2 regions of the Clostridium senegalense genome follow, and region 2 is predicted to be linked to the other one. Evidence: riboswitches for the same ligand, from Rfam matches in the RefSeq annotation. Region 2 holds a riboswitch; the other holds the start of a gene.
The links. Region 2 has a riboswitch for glycine ahead of KQI36_RS05925 (GrdX family protein). Riboswitches for the same ligand answer to the same signal wherever they lie in the genome.
Positions count from the first base shown of each region.

Region 1: linked by a shared signal. The riboswitch ahead of KQI36_RS17345 (sulfide/dihydroorotate dehydrogenase-like FAD/NAD-binding protein) and the one ahead of KQI36_RS05925 (GrdX family protein) in region 2 are both predicted to bind glycine.

Region 1 covers NZ_JAHLNC010000021.1:5,645-13,893, reverse strand. The annotation lists gene KQI36_RS17350 (iron-containing alcohol dehydrogenase) at 652-1,818, shown strand; glycine riboswitch at 2,449-2,571, shown strand; gene KQI36_RS17345 (sulfide/dihydroorotate dehydrogenase-like FAD/NAD-binding protein) at 2,805-3,653, shown strand; gene gltA (NADPH-dependent glutamate synthase) at 3,653-5,044, shown strand; gene KQI36_RS17335 (hypothetical protein) at 5,183-5,539, opposite strand; gene KQI36_RS17330 (aminotransferase class V-fold PLP-dependent enzyme) at 6,775-7,926, opposite strand; gene yedE (YedE family putative selenium transporter) at 8,070-8,249, shown strand, end outside.
Region 2 covers NZ_JAHLNC010000002.1:135,640-143,888, reverse strand. The annotation lists gene KQI36_RS05940 (Cof-type HAD-IIB family hydrolase) at 1-502, shown strand, start outside; gene KQI36_RS05935 (tRNA (cytidine(34)-2'-O)-methyltransferase) at 1,130-1,597, shown strand; gene KQI36_RS05930 (DegV family protein) at 1,610-2,461, shown strand; glycine riboswitch at 2,873-2,995, shown strand; gene KQI36_RS05925 (GrdX family protein) at 3,112-3,489, shown strand; gene trxB (thioredoxin-disulfide reductase) at 3,502-4,428, shown strand; gene KQI36_RS05915 (thioredoxin family protein) at 4,510-4,851, shown strand; gene KQI36_RS05910 (glycine/sarcosine/betaine reductase component B subunit) at 4,958-6,244, shown strand; gene grdA (glycine/sarcosine/betaine reductase complex selenoprotein A) at 6,314-6,781, shown strand; gene grdB (glycine reductase complex selenoprotein B) at 6,914-8,218, shown strand.

The sequences.
Region 1 (8,249 bases), on a different contig from region 2:
CAAAGCAGCGCATCTGTCAGGTACTGGTTCTTTACTTATTTTGTTATGGGGATAAAATAAAAAAAATAAGGATTAAGAATTATGAATTAAGAATTCAGGTGGAAAGTGGCAACCACTTTCTTTTTAATCTATAAATATAATTTGCCTTGCAAATTTATATAAAAGTACGTTGAGAATTACTAGGAACGAAGGGAGTAGTAATGACCACAACTGTTAACTATTAACTTTTAACTCTTAACTATATAAGTCCCATTTGTAATGGATGTAGAATTTTGGAGAAGTGATTATTTAGCTGAAATAGAGGGTTTTAGAATATTAAGAATTATGAATTATCGTTAAAAGAATGACTTTTAAATGTTACTTCTATTTAAAAATTATTCATATTTAAAAAATGGAAGTTGTTTTATAAAAATGAACAACTGCAAGAAAAAAATCTAAAAAAATCTAAAACAAAAGAAAATGCAATAAAAATTCCAATATAATCAATTAAATGTAAAATAAATACTTAAATAAAAATATAAATTAAATAAAATATTACGAAAATATTGAAAATACTTTTTAAATATTGTACAATAAAAATATAAATTTCGTTAAAATAATATCAAATAATATTAAATACTAATTATGGGTAGAATTGAGGAGGATGTTTTGATGAACAGATTTACTTTACCAAGAGATATATATTATGGTGAAAATTCACTAGAGGTTTTAAAAACTTTAGAAGGAAAAAAAGCTATAGTTGTTACTGGCGGAAGCTCTATGAGAAAAAATGGATTCTTAGATAAAATTATAAACTTTTTAGAAGAAGCTAAAATAGAAGTTAAACTTTTTGAAGGTGTTGAACCAGACCCATCAATAGAAACAGTTATGAAAGGTGCAGAAATGATGAGAGAATTTGCACCAGAATGGATAGTTGCAGTTGGCGGTGGATCACCTATAGATGCAGCTAAAGCTATGTGGGTATTCTATGAGCACCCAGAATTAACTTTTGATGATATAAAAGATCCATTTACAATCCCAGCATTGAGAAAGAAAGCTAAATTTGTTGCTATACCATCTACTAGCGGAACAGCTACAGAGGTAACAGCATTTTCAGTTATAACTGACTACAAAAAGAAAATAAAATACCCATTAGCAGATTTCAATATAACACCAGATATTGCTATATTAGATACAGAACTTACTATGACAATGCCTAAAAAATTAGTAGCTCATACAGGAATGGATGCATTAACTCATGCTATAGAAGCATATGTTGCAACTAATAAATCTCATTTCTCTGATCCTTTAGCAATGGAAGCTATAATAATGATAGAAGATAACATATTAAAATCTTATGAGGGAGTAAAAGAAGCAAGAGATGAAATGCATAATGCTCAATGTTTAGCAGGTATGGCATTTTCAAATGCATTACTTGGAATAACTCACTCTATGGCACATAAAACAGGTGCTGTATTCCATATACCACATGGATGTGCTAATGCTATATTCTTACCATATGTAATCCAATTTAATAAAAAAGCATGTGGAGAAAGATATGCTAAAATAGCTAGAACTTTAGGTCTTGCTGGTGGTAATGAAGAAGAATTAATAAACTCTTTAATTGATTGTATAAGACAATTAAATAAAGCAATGGAAATTCCACTAACATTAAAAGAATATGGAGTGGAAAAAGAAGAGTTTGATAAATATATAGACTTTATTTCAGAAAATGCAGTAGTAGATGCTTGTACAGCATCTAACCCAAGAGAAATATCTGTAGATGAAATGAAAAAGATATTTGAATGTACATTTGATGGGGTAGACGTTGAATTTTAATTAAAAAATATAAAAATCACTGATAAATTATCAGTGATTTTTATTATACTTTTATACATTAAATTTTTAGTACTTATTTAAGAAAAATAAGTATAATTGAAGTTAGTTAATAGTTTAGGAGTAAACTGCATCATGGTTTCATTTAACTTAATAATATAATTTGATTTATAAATTTTTAATTCTTAACTAAATTAAGCTGTTTATTATAAGTAAAATTTAATTTTGAATGCTGAATCTTAAAGATTTAAAAATTAGTAATTATGATTGAAACTAAATGGTCAAATTTCAGTGTTATAGTAAAATATAATATATGTAATAGAAGTAAGTTTTAATTTAAAACTGTATTTTTTTACAAGTGATTTAGAATAAAGTTTAATAAGATTTAATATTACATAATTGAATGTGGTAAAATTCGTTTTAATATATATATAAATTAAAAGATTCAAATAATATACTTAATTGTTATTGACTATATTAATATAAGATTATAAAATAGTAATTGAGAAGTTAATAAGGTGTGAATGAAGACTGTTGAAGAAAGCTGGTTTTATTAAGCATGAAAATGTTTAACATATATAATGAAAAAATGAATAGTGGCGCTATGGACTATTCAGGTACAGCTCAATAGTTGGACATAAACCTGGAGAGACTACAAGCACGGAAAAAGTGAAAATGTGATTATGTGGCATCGAAGAAGAAACTCGAATTTTCAGCTTTGGGGAAACTTTCAGATAAAAGGACAGGTGTAAATAGCTCTTTATTGTTGTGTCTATTTACAGGGTCCCTTTTTTTTATTTATTATTGGATAAATATAGGGAAATAAGCTCTAAGTTTTGGAATGTGTAATTTTAAAAGTCAACTTGGAACCCTACATAAGTTAAAACTTGTTTTAAAACAATTTATATAAATTATAAATTTAATTAGTGAAAAGATAATTAATAATAAGGTGGACAAACAATATTATTTTGAGTTTGGAGGAAGTGGATATGTACAAAATAGCAGAAAGAAAAGATTTAGCAGAAAATATATTCTTAATGAATATAGAAGCACCAAGAGTTGCTAAATCCGCTAAACCTGGTCAATTTGTAATTATAAGAAATGATGAGAATGGTGAGAGAGTTCCATTAACAGTTTGTGATACAAACACAGACAAAGGAACAGTTACAATAGTTGTACAAACTATAGGATGTTCTACTAAGGATTTAGAAAAGCTTAATGAAGGCGACTATCTTCACGACTTTGTTGGACCATTAGGAATGGAATCAGAATTATTACATGAAGACATAGAAGAACTAAAGAAAAAGAACATACTATTTATATCAGGGGGAGTTGGTTCAGCTCCAGTTTATCCACAAGTAAAATGGTTACATGAGCATGGTGTAAGTGCTGATGTAATAATGGGATTCAAAAATAAAGACATGGTAATCCTAGAAGATCAAATGAAAACTGTTGCAGGTAATGTTTACACTTGTACAGATGATGGATCATATGGATTTAAAGGAATGGTTACTAATCAATTAGAAGAGTTAGTAAATGGTGGTAAAAAATATGATTTAGTTGTGTCAATAGGACCAATGATAATGATGAAATTTGTATGCAAATTAACAGAAAAATTAAATATACCAACAATAGTAAGCATGAACCCAATAATGGTAGATGGAACTGGAATGTGTGGAGCTTGCAGAATTACTGTTGATGGAAAAACTAGATTTGCTTGTGTTGAAGGACCAGAGTTTGATGGACATAAGGTAGACTTTGATGAGGCATTAAAAAGATCTGGAATGTATAAAGCAGAAGAAGCTGAAAAAAGCTGTAGATTAGGAGGTAACAAGTAATGGCAGTAGATAGAATGAAAAGAACTCCAATATCAGAGCAAGATGCAAAAGCAAGAGCTAAAAACTTTAAAGAAGTTTGTTTAGGATATAATGAAGAAGAAGCAGTAAAAGAAGCATCAAGATGCTTAAACTGTAAAAACAAACCATGTGTTAGCAAATGTCCGGTATCAATAGATATACCTTCATTTATACATGAGGTTGCAGAAGAAAATTTTGAAGAAGCTGCAAAAATATTAAATAGATATACTGCACTACCAGCTGTTTGTGGTAGAGTTTGTCCTCAAGAACTACAATGTGAAAGCAAATGTGTACTTGGAATAAAAGGAGAAGCTGTTGCAATTGGTAAGCTTGAAAGATTTGTTGCTGATTGGTCAAGAGAACATGATGTAGATCTTTCAGAAACTAAAGCTAAAAATAGTAAAAAAGTTGCAGTTATAGGTTCAGGCCCTGCTGGAATAACTGCTGCAGGTGAAATGGCTAAAGCTGGTTATGATGTAACTGTATTTGAAGCATTACATGAACCAGGTGGAGTTTTAGTTTATGGAATTCCTGAATTCAGATTACCAAAAGAAACAGTTGTTAAGCATGAAATAAACAACCTAAGAAAATTAGGAGTTAAAATAGAGACAAATGTAATAGTAGGAAAAACTGTTACTATAGATGAATTAATAAGAGACGAAAAATTTGAAGCTATATTTATAGGTTCAGGTGCTGGTCTTCCAAAATTCATGGGAATTAACGGAGAAAACTTAAACGGAGTTGTATCTGCAAATGAATTCTTAACAAGAAACAACTTAATGAAAGCTTTCAAAGAAGATTCACCAACACCAATAAAATCAGGAAAAAGAGTTTGTGTTGTAGGTGGCGGAAACGTTGCTATGGATGCTGCTAGAACAGCATTAAGATTAGGTTCAGAAACTCATATAGTATATAGAAGAAGTGAATCAGAACTTCCAGCAAGAGCTGAAGAAGTACATCACGCTAAAGAAGAAGGCATTATCTTTGACCTTCTAGTTAATCCAGTTGAAATCTTAGGAGATGAAACTGGTTGGGTTAAAGGAATGAAATGCATAAGAATGGAACTTGGAGAAGCTGATGCATCTGGAAGAAGAAGACCAGTAGAAGTGCCAGGTTCAGAATTTGTTATAGATTGTGACACTGTAATAATGTCACTAGGAACATCTCCAAACCCATTAATACCTTCAACAACAGAAGGATTAGACGTAAATAAATGGAAATGTATCGTAGCTGATGAAGAAACAGGAAAAACTTCAAAAGCTAGAGTATACGCTGGTGGAGATGCTGTAACAGGAGCTGCAACAGTTATCCTTGCTATGGAAGCTGGTAAAAAAGCTGCTGCTGCAATGATAAAAGATTTAGAAGAAAACTAAAAAATTTCTTCAACTAAATAAGGTATGGATTCATATCCTCCTAATTTTTAGGAGGATATGAGTTTACATATAAAAAAATTTAAAAAGTTTCATTGTTTAAACATTTATTATTTAATTTTGTTTCAAAAAAAACAGAACTCAATTTGAGTTCTGTTTTTTTGATATTAAATCCTCTATTAGATTGATTTGATCTTCTTTAGTTAAATTTAAATACTCTTTATAACCACAATGATAGAAACAACCAGTATAGGATTTATGTTCTTTACCATCTTGTAATCTTAAATCCATAGGACAAGGCTGAATTTTTGGATCTCTTGCTTTTAAGTCACCTGTATTTATAGGATGACTATTAAAATCATCAATAACATCCTTATTACCCATTTCTTCACATAAACCAACTAAACCGGAACCACTATTTATATTTTCTATTATTTTTTTTAGAGTATATATGTATTCATCATAAGATAAATTTTTATTTTGCAACGCTTTAATCATAAAAAACACCACCGTTTAATAATAATAGTAATATATATTTAAAAAAACTTTAAATTAAAATTATACATTAAGGATTTAATTTTAATAGAGAAAAGTAAAGTATAAATATATGTTTTCATTTAATTTTAAAATTATAACTTGGTAAATATATAAGTTATAATTTTAGTTTGGAACCTTATATAATTAAAAAAATATACAAAACATAAAATACAAAAATATGTAATCACATTATACACAGGTATGTATATAAAATGTTGATAATTTTTTGAAAATTTAAACTAAGTCTGTGGATAAGTCCATAACTAATACACTTTATTAACAAGGGTAAAAATTACATATGGAATTAAATGTAGATTTTGTAGATAATTTGAATAAATAAAACTATAAAACACTCAAAATTCTACAAAATGCAACTATTATTTTATTATATAACTGTGAATTTATCAAGTAATACACAGACTATGGGTATAAAATTCAAACTATTCACAATTAAGTGTGAATAGTTTTGCTTATTTGTGGATAATTATTGTCAAAAACAAAGTTACTAACAGTTACAAAGTTACATTAATCAACAATGAAAATAAAATTAGGGAAAAATGTAATTGAATTGACTAATTTTAGAAAAGTAGTGTATAGGTTTTTGACAAAAAGATTTATTTCATAGAAAATTTTTAAAAACTAAAATTTAGTTGATAGGTAAGAGGTAAGGCGGTAACTGGACTACTAGTTTCTTTTAAATTTAAGGTAGTGAAATTTTAGTTTGAGAAATAAAACAAACTAAGGCTAGAGTTAAGGTGTAGAGCCATAACAAGAAGGACAGGCGTACCAAAGGATATTTTCCATAAGTTACTTTTTTAGTGAAATCTAAAGGTTTTCAATAAAACTTAAATTAATCAAAGCCGGTCTTTAAGATAGTTAAGAGTTAAAAGTTAAAAGTTAAAAGTTAAGAGTTGATGAGGAAACTGAAGTATCAGTTTCTTTGAACTATAGGGATTAAATTCTAAGATTATGATATTAAATTAAATAAAGCCATATTCAAGGTTTACATCCATAACAAATGGGACAGGCGCGACTAATATAGCTCCATAAAATAGAGAATAGCTCCTACAATTTAATTACCATAAATAAGAAAGTTAGCCAGTCCTTTAAAATAGTTAAGAGTTAATAGTAATAACCACAACTGTTAACTATTCACTCTTAACTTTTAACTGAAAATATAGGATATTTTTAAAGATTTACTTTAATAAAATATTATTTATAGCATTTAATGTGTATTTTATATCTTCAACAGTATTAAAGTGTCCAAAGCTAAATCTTACAGTTCCATCTGGAAATGTTCCAAGGGTTTTATGTGCTGATGGGGCACAGTGAAGCCCACTTCTAGTTGAGATTCCATATTCTTTATTTAATCTGTGGCAAATAATACCGTTATCTAATTCTTTGAAATCAAGTGAAACTACAGCAGTTCTATTATCAGTAGAATCACTACCTACTAATAAATTAGCATCTATATTTTTTATTCCTTCAATAAAAGTTTTTGTAAGTTCTAATTCTTTTTCATAAATAGAATTAACTCCTATTTTATTCAAATACTTTAGAGAAGCATTAAGCCCAAATATACCAGGAATATTTGATGTTCCACTTTCAAATTTGTCGGGCATATATGTAGGTTGTACTTCTAATTCTGATAGACTTCCAGTTCCGCCTTCTATAATTGGTTTAACTAAAGGTACAATATTTTCCTTTATTAAAAAACCTCCAATACCTTGCGGGCCTAATAATCCTTTATGTCCAGTAAAACAAAGAACATCTATGTTTAAATCCATCATATCTATATTTAAAGTTCCAGCACTTTGAGCAGAATCTACTATAAAAATTAAATTATGTTTTTTACATATAGAACCAATATCTTTTAATGGTAGTATGGAACCACATACATTAGAGGCATGAGTAATCACTACTGCTTTAGTATTAGGTGTTATAGCATTTTCAATATCTACAGCCTTTAAATAGCCTAAACTATTACATTGGACTTTAGAAAAAGTAACTCCATCATTCTCTAGTGATGAAAGGGGGCGCATTACTGCATTATGTTCCATTGATGAAATAATAATATGGTCCTTATTTTTTAGCATGCCTTTTAATATCATGTTTAAACTATAAGTTATACTAGGTGTAAAAATTACATTTTCACATTTATTAAAGTTAAAAAGGTCACATAATAATTCACGAGTTTCAAAGACAGTATCTTCTGCTTCTAAGGCATCAAAGTAAGCACCTCTATTTATATTGCAACCTATATTAGTTATATAATTTGAAATTGCATTTGCAACATCAGGAGCTTTAGGAAAAGATGTTGCTCCATTATCTAAGTATATTTTTCTCATTAGAAACCTCCTTATTTATAAAAATAATAGATGAATATTATCTATTAGCCATTTAAATTTAATATATTATGGAAAATTTGTTAGAATTAACATGATGTTCAATACATGTAAAATATTATCAAAAAAAGGGGGATGAGTAAACTATGAAAGAAAAAAGAGGAATTATTTTAGGTGGTGCAATAATTGGTATTTTAGGAGTACTTTCAGTTTATTGTGGTAATCCAAAAAACATGGGGATTTGTATTGCATGTTTTATAAGAGATATTTCTGGTGGATTAGGATTACATAAGGCAGAAATAGTACAGTATGTGAGACCAGAAATA
Region 2 (8,249 bases):
TATTTTTGCAGGAGATACAAAATATACTTCTAGATTTTATGCAAAGTCAAATCAGGTTGTTCCAGATGAATTTAAAATAAATATAAAAAAAGTAAGCCAGTGGATAGATATATTTGATAATTATGAGGAGGAAATCTTAAAAGCTGTTGCAATAGATGACGATCTTGAAAAGCTAAAAAAAGCAAAGGATGAAATAAGAAGTTTAGGAAAATATGAAGTTGTAAGCTCCTTTTCTAATAATTTTGAAGTTATGAATAAAAATGTATCTAAAGGCAGAGCTGTAGAAATGCTTACAAAACATTTTAATATAACTAAAGATGAAGTTATAGCAATTGGAGATAGTGAAAATGATTTATCCATGATAAGTTATGCTGGATTAGGTATTGCTATGGAGAATGGAGAAGATATAGTTAAAGATGTTGCAGCTTATATAACTGATAGTAATGATAATGAAGGAGTTAAAAAAGTTATAGAAAAATTTATATTAGAAGATGTGAATTAGAATATTATAGAGTTTTAAGTATAAATGAATTTAAATGGTAGACTGTTTTAACATATATGGCTATGAAAATGAAAAATTCATAGCCTTTATTTATTTAATTAATTGTATAAATTTATATAATTAATATTAGTTTATAAAGTTTAAATAACTTTATTCAAATATAATAAGAAGAAATACATACTATAAAAATCTTTCTAAAAAGCGTATAATTTATAGATGTATAATGGAATTTAAATAATTATCTAAATATGTGTGCTATTAAGTTATCATTAGTATATGTACTGTAGAGTTTGTTAAGTGGTAAACTTTACTATAGAATATATTATTTAATATGTTATAATATATTATTATTTTATTAAATGTAGAGAAGGCTAGTATAAATATTTAAAAATAAAGGAATAGTTATATTTTAATAACGGGTACAATTTATTATTAAAGTATTAAACTTTATTAATAAATAGAGATTTAGCTTGTTTCATCATACATGTAAGGGGTATAATTTTAATTATACTGTATTTTAGAAATTATATATTTTATTAGAATTATAAAAAGCAGAACCTAGTATGGAGTTTTATTGTAAAAGTTTTATTTTAGTGTTTATACTAGGTAAATTAGGGAGGAAAAAGTATGAATTTAAATATAGTATTGTTTCAACCTGAAATTCCTCAAAATACAGGAAACATAGGAAGAACTTGTGTACTTACAGATTGTAAATTACATCTTATAAAACCATTAGGATTTAGTTTAGATGAAAAAAGTTTAAAAAGAGCAGGATTAGATTATTGGCCATTATTAGATATAGAAATTCATGAGTCATATGAGGCTTTGAGGGAAAAATATAATAATGGTAATTTTTATTTTTGTACTACAAAAGCTACAAAATTTTATACTGATGTACAATTAAAACAAGGAGATTTTTTAGTTTTTGGAAGAGAGTCTAGTGGATTACCAGATTATATAAGAAATGAAAATGCAGATAACTTAATTAGGGTTCCAATGGTTGAAACTACTACAAGATCTTTAAATTTGTCAAATACTGTAGCAGTTATTGCATATGAAGGATTAAGACAAATCGGATTTAAAGGAATGAAGTAGGAGGGAGTTAAGATGAAAGAAAAAATAAAAATTATAACTGATTCTACTTGTGATATACCAAAGGAAATAGTAGAAAAATATGATATAGAGGTAATACCTCAAATAATTAATGTGGATGGACAATCATACTTAGATGGAGTGGAAATAACATTACCTACATTATTAGAAAAAATGGAAAAAAGCAATGAATTTCCTAAAACAGGTCAAATAAATCCACATAGATTTGTAGAAATATATGAAGGTTATTTAAAAGAAGGATACAAAATAGTAGCTATACACATGTCTTCGAAAATGAGTGGAACATATCAATCAGCATTAGTTGCCAAGGATTTATTAGAAACTGAAGATGTGTTTATTATAGATTCACAAGCAGTTTGTGCAGCGCTTGGAGTATTAGTATTAAAGGCGGCTATTTTAAGGGATAAAGGTTTAACGGCTAAGGAAATTTATGATGAAACTTTAGATACTGTAGATAAGGTTAGAAGTATAACATGTTTTCAATCATTAACTAACTTAATTAAAGGTGGAAGATTATCAAAAACAGCAGGAGCCATAGGAAGCTTTTTAGGAATAAAACTTTTATTGACTATAAAAGATGGTGAAATGACTGTTATGGAGAAAATAAGAGGAAATAAGAAAGTTCAAAGATCAATACTTGAATATCTGGAAAAATATGATCTTGATGAAGAATATCCTGTTATTGTTATAGAATCAGACTTCAAAGAAGAAAATGCTTCTATATATGATAGTTCAAAAGAATTTTTAGGTAGCAAAAATGCTAAAGTATATGAATGTCCACCAGGATGTTCTGTTGGGGTACATTCAGGAAACAATGTATTTGCAATATTTTTTATAGAGAAGTAATATATAAAATAATAGAGAATATATAAATAATAGAGATTTAGTAATCTCTATTTTTTTCTTTGAATTTATAAGTGAATGTTGAAAAAATGTTTCTATTTTTTAATTTGAATATTAACAAATTTTAGAACTATATAATCTAAGTAATAATATAATATTAGTAAAAAGGTATATATAAAGGTCATGTTATAAAAATAACAAGAACTATAAGGAATTTTAGAGAAATATAAAGAAAAATGTTAAAAAAATAGTGAAAAAAATAGATAAAACTGTAAATTATTTAAAAATTCTAAATTGTTTATAGGTATTTCAAATACAAAACATTCTAAAAATTATAGAAATTTATGTTGCGATGGTATATACTTAACTTGTAAGTTAAATTTCAAACAAATCTAAAAATTCAATAAATTATGGATGATATTTTCGAGAGATGATTTTATATATTTCAAAAAATAATATAAAGTAGCCGAAGAAGAAAGAATAAATTTTAGCCAAATTTAATTCGAAACTTTCAGGCAAAAGGATCGAAAATGGACATAACTCTGGAAAGCATGGGCACCGAAGGAGTAAAACTCTCAGGTTAAAAAGACAGGGCATAGGCAAGATTATATTTAATTTTGCATATGTCCTTTTATAGTTTAGGAGGTAATTAGGTGATAAAGCCATTATATATAGTTACAAACAATCCATTATCTAAAGAAAAATTTGAAAATAAATTTAAAATAATATATTTAGAAAAAAAAGCAGCTATAGATGTATTAAAAAAAGTTAGGGATGAGATACATTTAGGGCATGAACTTTTAACTCACCCATTGATGAGTAGTGTAAAGCCTAATGAAACTCCATATAGAACTGTTTGCTTATCAATAGAAAAAGGGTGTTTGGATATGCAATCACTAGATATAATTGAAGGAGCAATACACACAACAGAAAAGTTTTTAAGAGATTTCAAAACTCCAGATTGGAGTGAAAGAATATTACAAGATTTTCAGGTTATAGATTGCGATTTGATACATCACGCAATTGAATAAGGAGGGTAATTCATGGAAAAAAAGATTTATGATACGATTATTATCGGAGGTGGCCCCGCAGGATTAGCAGCAGCATTATATGCAGGAAGAGCTAAAATGAGTGCTATGCTTTTAGAAAGAGCTAAATTTGGTGGCCAAGCAGCTACAACTTCTGAAATAGAAAACTACCCAGGATCAATAAAAGATGAAACAGCTCCACAAATAGAAAGAATGAGACAACAAGCTGAAAACTTTGGAACAGAAATTGTTAAAGATGAAATTGTAAAAGTAGAATTAGAGGGAGAAATTAAGAAATTAGTAGGAAAATTAGGAGAGTATGAAGCAAAAACAATAATAATAGCTACAGGTGCTAATCCAAGACTTGCAGGATTTAAAAATGAAGTAGAGTTAAGAGGAAGAGGAGTTTCCTATTGTGCTACGTGTGATGCTGATTTCTTTGAAGAGCTAGATGTTGCAGTAGTAGGTGGTGGGGATTCAGCATTAGATGAAGCTATATACTTAACAAAATTTGCTGAAAAAGTTACAGTAATTCATAGAAGAGATGAATTTAGAGGAAATAAATCAGTTCAACAAAGAGTATTCGATAATGATAAAATAGAAGTTCTTTGGGATTCTGTTGTTGCAGAAGCAATAGATGATGATGGAATACTTGGTGGATTAAAAATTAGAAATGTTAAAACAAATAATATAAGTGACTTGAATGTTCAAGGATGCTTTGTATTCGTAGGATATGATTCAAATACAAAAGTATTTGAAGGAACTAATTTAGCTTTAAGTGATAGAGGGGAAATCTTAACAGATGAAGATATGAGAACTAATATAGAAGGAGTTTATGCAGCTGGGGATGTTAGAAAAAAATCATTAAGACAAGTTATAACAGCAGCATCAGATGGGGCTATAGCAGCAACTCAAGCAGAACACTATATTGCAAATAAATAATTAAGAAAATAAATTTTTTATATAATATTAAATATATTTTAAAAATTTAAATAATTAAATTAAAAGTAGGAGGAACTAAAAATGTTAGAAATCAGTAAGGATAACAAAGAATTATTTGAAACAGAAGTTTTAGGAGAAAGTGAAAAACCAGTATTCGTTGACTTTTGGGGTGACAAATGTGAAATATGTAAACAATTAATGCCATCAGTTCATGAGTTAGAAGAAAAGTATGGTGATAAAATTAAATTTGCCAGCTTAAATATAACAGGAGCAAGAAGACTTGCTATAGCACAAAAAGTTTTAGGACTTCCAACAATGAAAATATACAAATCTGGAGAATGTGTAGAAACAATAACTCCAGATAAAATATCTAACATAGCAGATGTAGATAGCTTTATAAAAGCTTACTATGAAACATTATAATCTGAAAAAGTTAGTTATATTTGGTAGGCAGCTTAGCTGCTTACCTTAATATAAAATAAAAAATGAAAAGTTATATTAACTTTATATATTCTAGGAGGTGAATGTTTTGCGTCTAGAGATTGGAAATATTATTATAAAAGATCTTCAATTTGGACCAGAAACAAAAGTTGAAAAAGGAACTCTTTATGTTAATAAAGAAGAGTTGCTAAAAGAAGTGGGTGGAGATGAAAGAATAGAAAGTATTGACTTCGATATCGCAAGACCAGGTGAAGAAGTTAGAATTATTCCTGTAAAGGACGTAATTGAGCCAAGAGTAAAGGTTGAGGGAACTGGTGGAGTATTCCCAGGATTTATAAGTAAAGTTGATACAGTTGGTTCAGGAAAAACACATGTTTTAAAAGGTGCAGCGGTTGTTACAACTGGTAAGATTGTTGGCTTCCAAGAAGGTATCGTAGATATGTGTGGAGAAGGAGCTAAGTATACACCATTCTCCAAAACTAATAATTTAGTTGTTATTTGTGAACCAAAATCAGGGGTGAAGCAACATGAACATGAAGAAGCTGTAAGAATGATAGGATTCAAAACAGCTACGTACCTTGGAAAAGCTGGAAAGAATGTTGAACCAGATGAAGTCAAAACATTCGAAACATTACCACTATTAGAACAAGTTAAGCAATATCCAGATTTACCAAAGGTAGTATATGTGTATATGCTTCAAACACAAGGTTTACTACATGATACTTATGTATATGGAGTAGATGCTAAAAAAATAATACCAACATTTATTTATCCAACAGAGGTATTTGATGGTGCAATAGTTAGTGGAAACTGTGTATCTGCTTGTGATAAAAATCCATCATATGTACACATGAATCATCCAATAATAGAAGATTTATATGAAAGACATGGAAAAGATTTTAACTTTATTGGATGCATAATAACTAACGAAAATGTGTATCTTGCTGACAAGGAAAGATCTTCAAATATGGTTGCTAAGTTAGTAGAACTTGTAGGAGCAGATGCAGCTATAATTTCTGAAGAAGGATTTGGTAACCCAGATGCAGATTTAGTTATGAACTGTAATAAAATATCAGCTAAAGGAGTAAAAACTGTACTTTTAACTGATGAGTATGCAGGACAAGACGGATGTTCTCAATCATTAGCTGACTCAACTCCAAAAGGAGATGCTGTAGTAACAGGAGGAAATGCTAATGAATTAATAGTACTTCCACCAATGAAAAGACTTATAGGACATGTTGAAGCAGCAGATATAATTGCTGGAGGACACGTTGGAAGTTTAAGAGAAGATGGATCAATAGAAGCTGAAATCCAAGTTATAACTGGAGCAACAAGTGAAGTAGGATTTAACTATTTATCAGCTAAAGGATTCTAATTTAAAAATATGATTTTGAAGATAGAGATTATAACAAGTTAAGAGTAATTACGAAAGGAAGATGAAATTATGTTACAAGGAAAAAAGGCTATATGTATAGGAGATAGAGACGGAATACCAGGACCAGCGCTAGAAGCTTGCGTGAAATCAGCAGGTGCAGAAGTAGTTTTTGCATCAACAGAATGCTTTGTCTGAACAGCTGCAGGTGCAATGGATCTGGAGATCCAACAAAGAGTTAAAGATTTAACAGAAAAATTTGGCGCAGAAAATGTAGTTGTAATAATCGGTGGAGCAGAAGCAGAGGCATCAGGATTATCAGCAGAAACAGTTACAGCTGGAGACCCAACTTATGCAGGTCCTTTAGCTGGAATAGATTTAGGATTAGCAGTATTCCATATAGTTGAACCAGAAGTTAAAGATGAATGTGATGCAGGAATATACGATGAACAATGCGGAATGATGGAAATGGTTTTAGAAGTAGATGAAATCATTGGAGAAGTAAAATCAATAAGAGAAGAGTTTAGTAAGTTTATTTAATTATTAGAGTATGTATAGTTAATTAATAAGAAAATAGATAATTTATAAATAAGAAGATAAAAGAAATAGAAATTGATAATCACCCCAAGGAGTACGGTGCTTGGGGGGATTCCCAATGAAGGGGGGATAACCATGATAAAAATAGTTCATTATATAAATCAATTCTACGCTGGAATAGGTGGAGAAGATAAAGCTGACTATAAACCAGAAGTTCGTGAAGGTTTTGTTGGACCAGGAATGGGACTTAACGGTCTACTAAAAAAAGAGGGTGCAGAAATAGTTGCAACTGTAGTATGCGGAGACTCTTATTTTGCCGAAAACACAGAAGAAGCTAAAAAAGAAATATTAGAAATGGTTAAAAAGTATGAACCAGATATGTTTATAGCTGGTCCAGCGTTTAATGCAGGTAGATATGGAGTTGCTTGTGGAGACGTGTCAACAGCAGTTAAGGAAGAATTAAACATACCAGTTTTAACTGCAATGTATGTTGAAAACCCTGGTGCTGATATGTACAAAAAATATGTACACATAGTATCTACTAGAAATAGTGCAGTAGGTATGAGAGCAGCACTTCCTAAAATGGCTAAATTAGCACTTAAATTAGCTAAAGGTGAAGAAATAGGATCACCAGATGAAGAAGGATATATCGAAAGAGGCGTTAGAAAGAACTACTTTGCAACAGAAAGAGGTTCTAAAAGAGCAGTTGAAATGCTAGTTAAGAAATTAAAAGATGAGGAATTTGTAACAGAATTCCCAATGCCAAACTTTGATAGAGTTGAACCAAATCCTCCGATAGTTGATATAACTAAAGCTAAAATTGCTATAGTTACTTCTGGTGGTATAGTTCCAAAGGGAAACCCAGATCACATAGAATCTTCAAGTGCATCCAAAATAGGTAAATACGATATCGAAGGAATCATGGATTTAACAAGTGAAACTCATGAAACAGCGCATGGTGGACACGATCCTGTATATGCTAATGATGATCCAGATAGAGTAATACCAGTTGATGTATTAAGAGAGATGGAGAAAGAAGGAAAAATAGGTTCACTACACAGATATTATTATTCAACAGTGGGAAATGGTACAGCAGTTGCTTCTACTAAAAAATATGGTGAATATGCAGCTAAAGAATTAATAGCTGATGGTGTAGATGCAGTTATACTAACTTCTACGTGAGGAACTTGTACACGTTGCGGTGCAACGTTAGTTAAAGAAATAGAAAGAGCTGGATTACCAGTAGTTCATATGTGTACTATAACTCCAGTATCTGTAACAGTTGGAGCTAATAGAATTGTTCCAACAATAGCTATACCTCATCCACTTGGAAACCCAGCATTAAGTAAAGAGGATGAATATAACTTAAGAAAACATCTAGTGGAAAAAGCTTTAATAGCACTACAAACTCCAGTAGAGGGTCAAAAAATATTTGAATAATTAAAAAAGAGTAATTAGGGGACGATTGTTC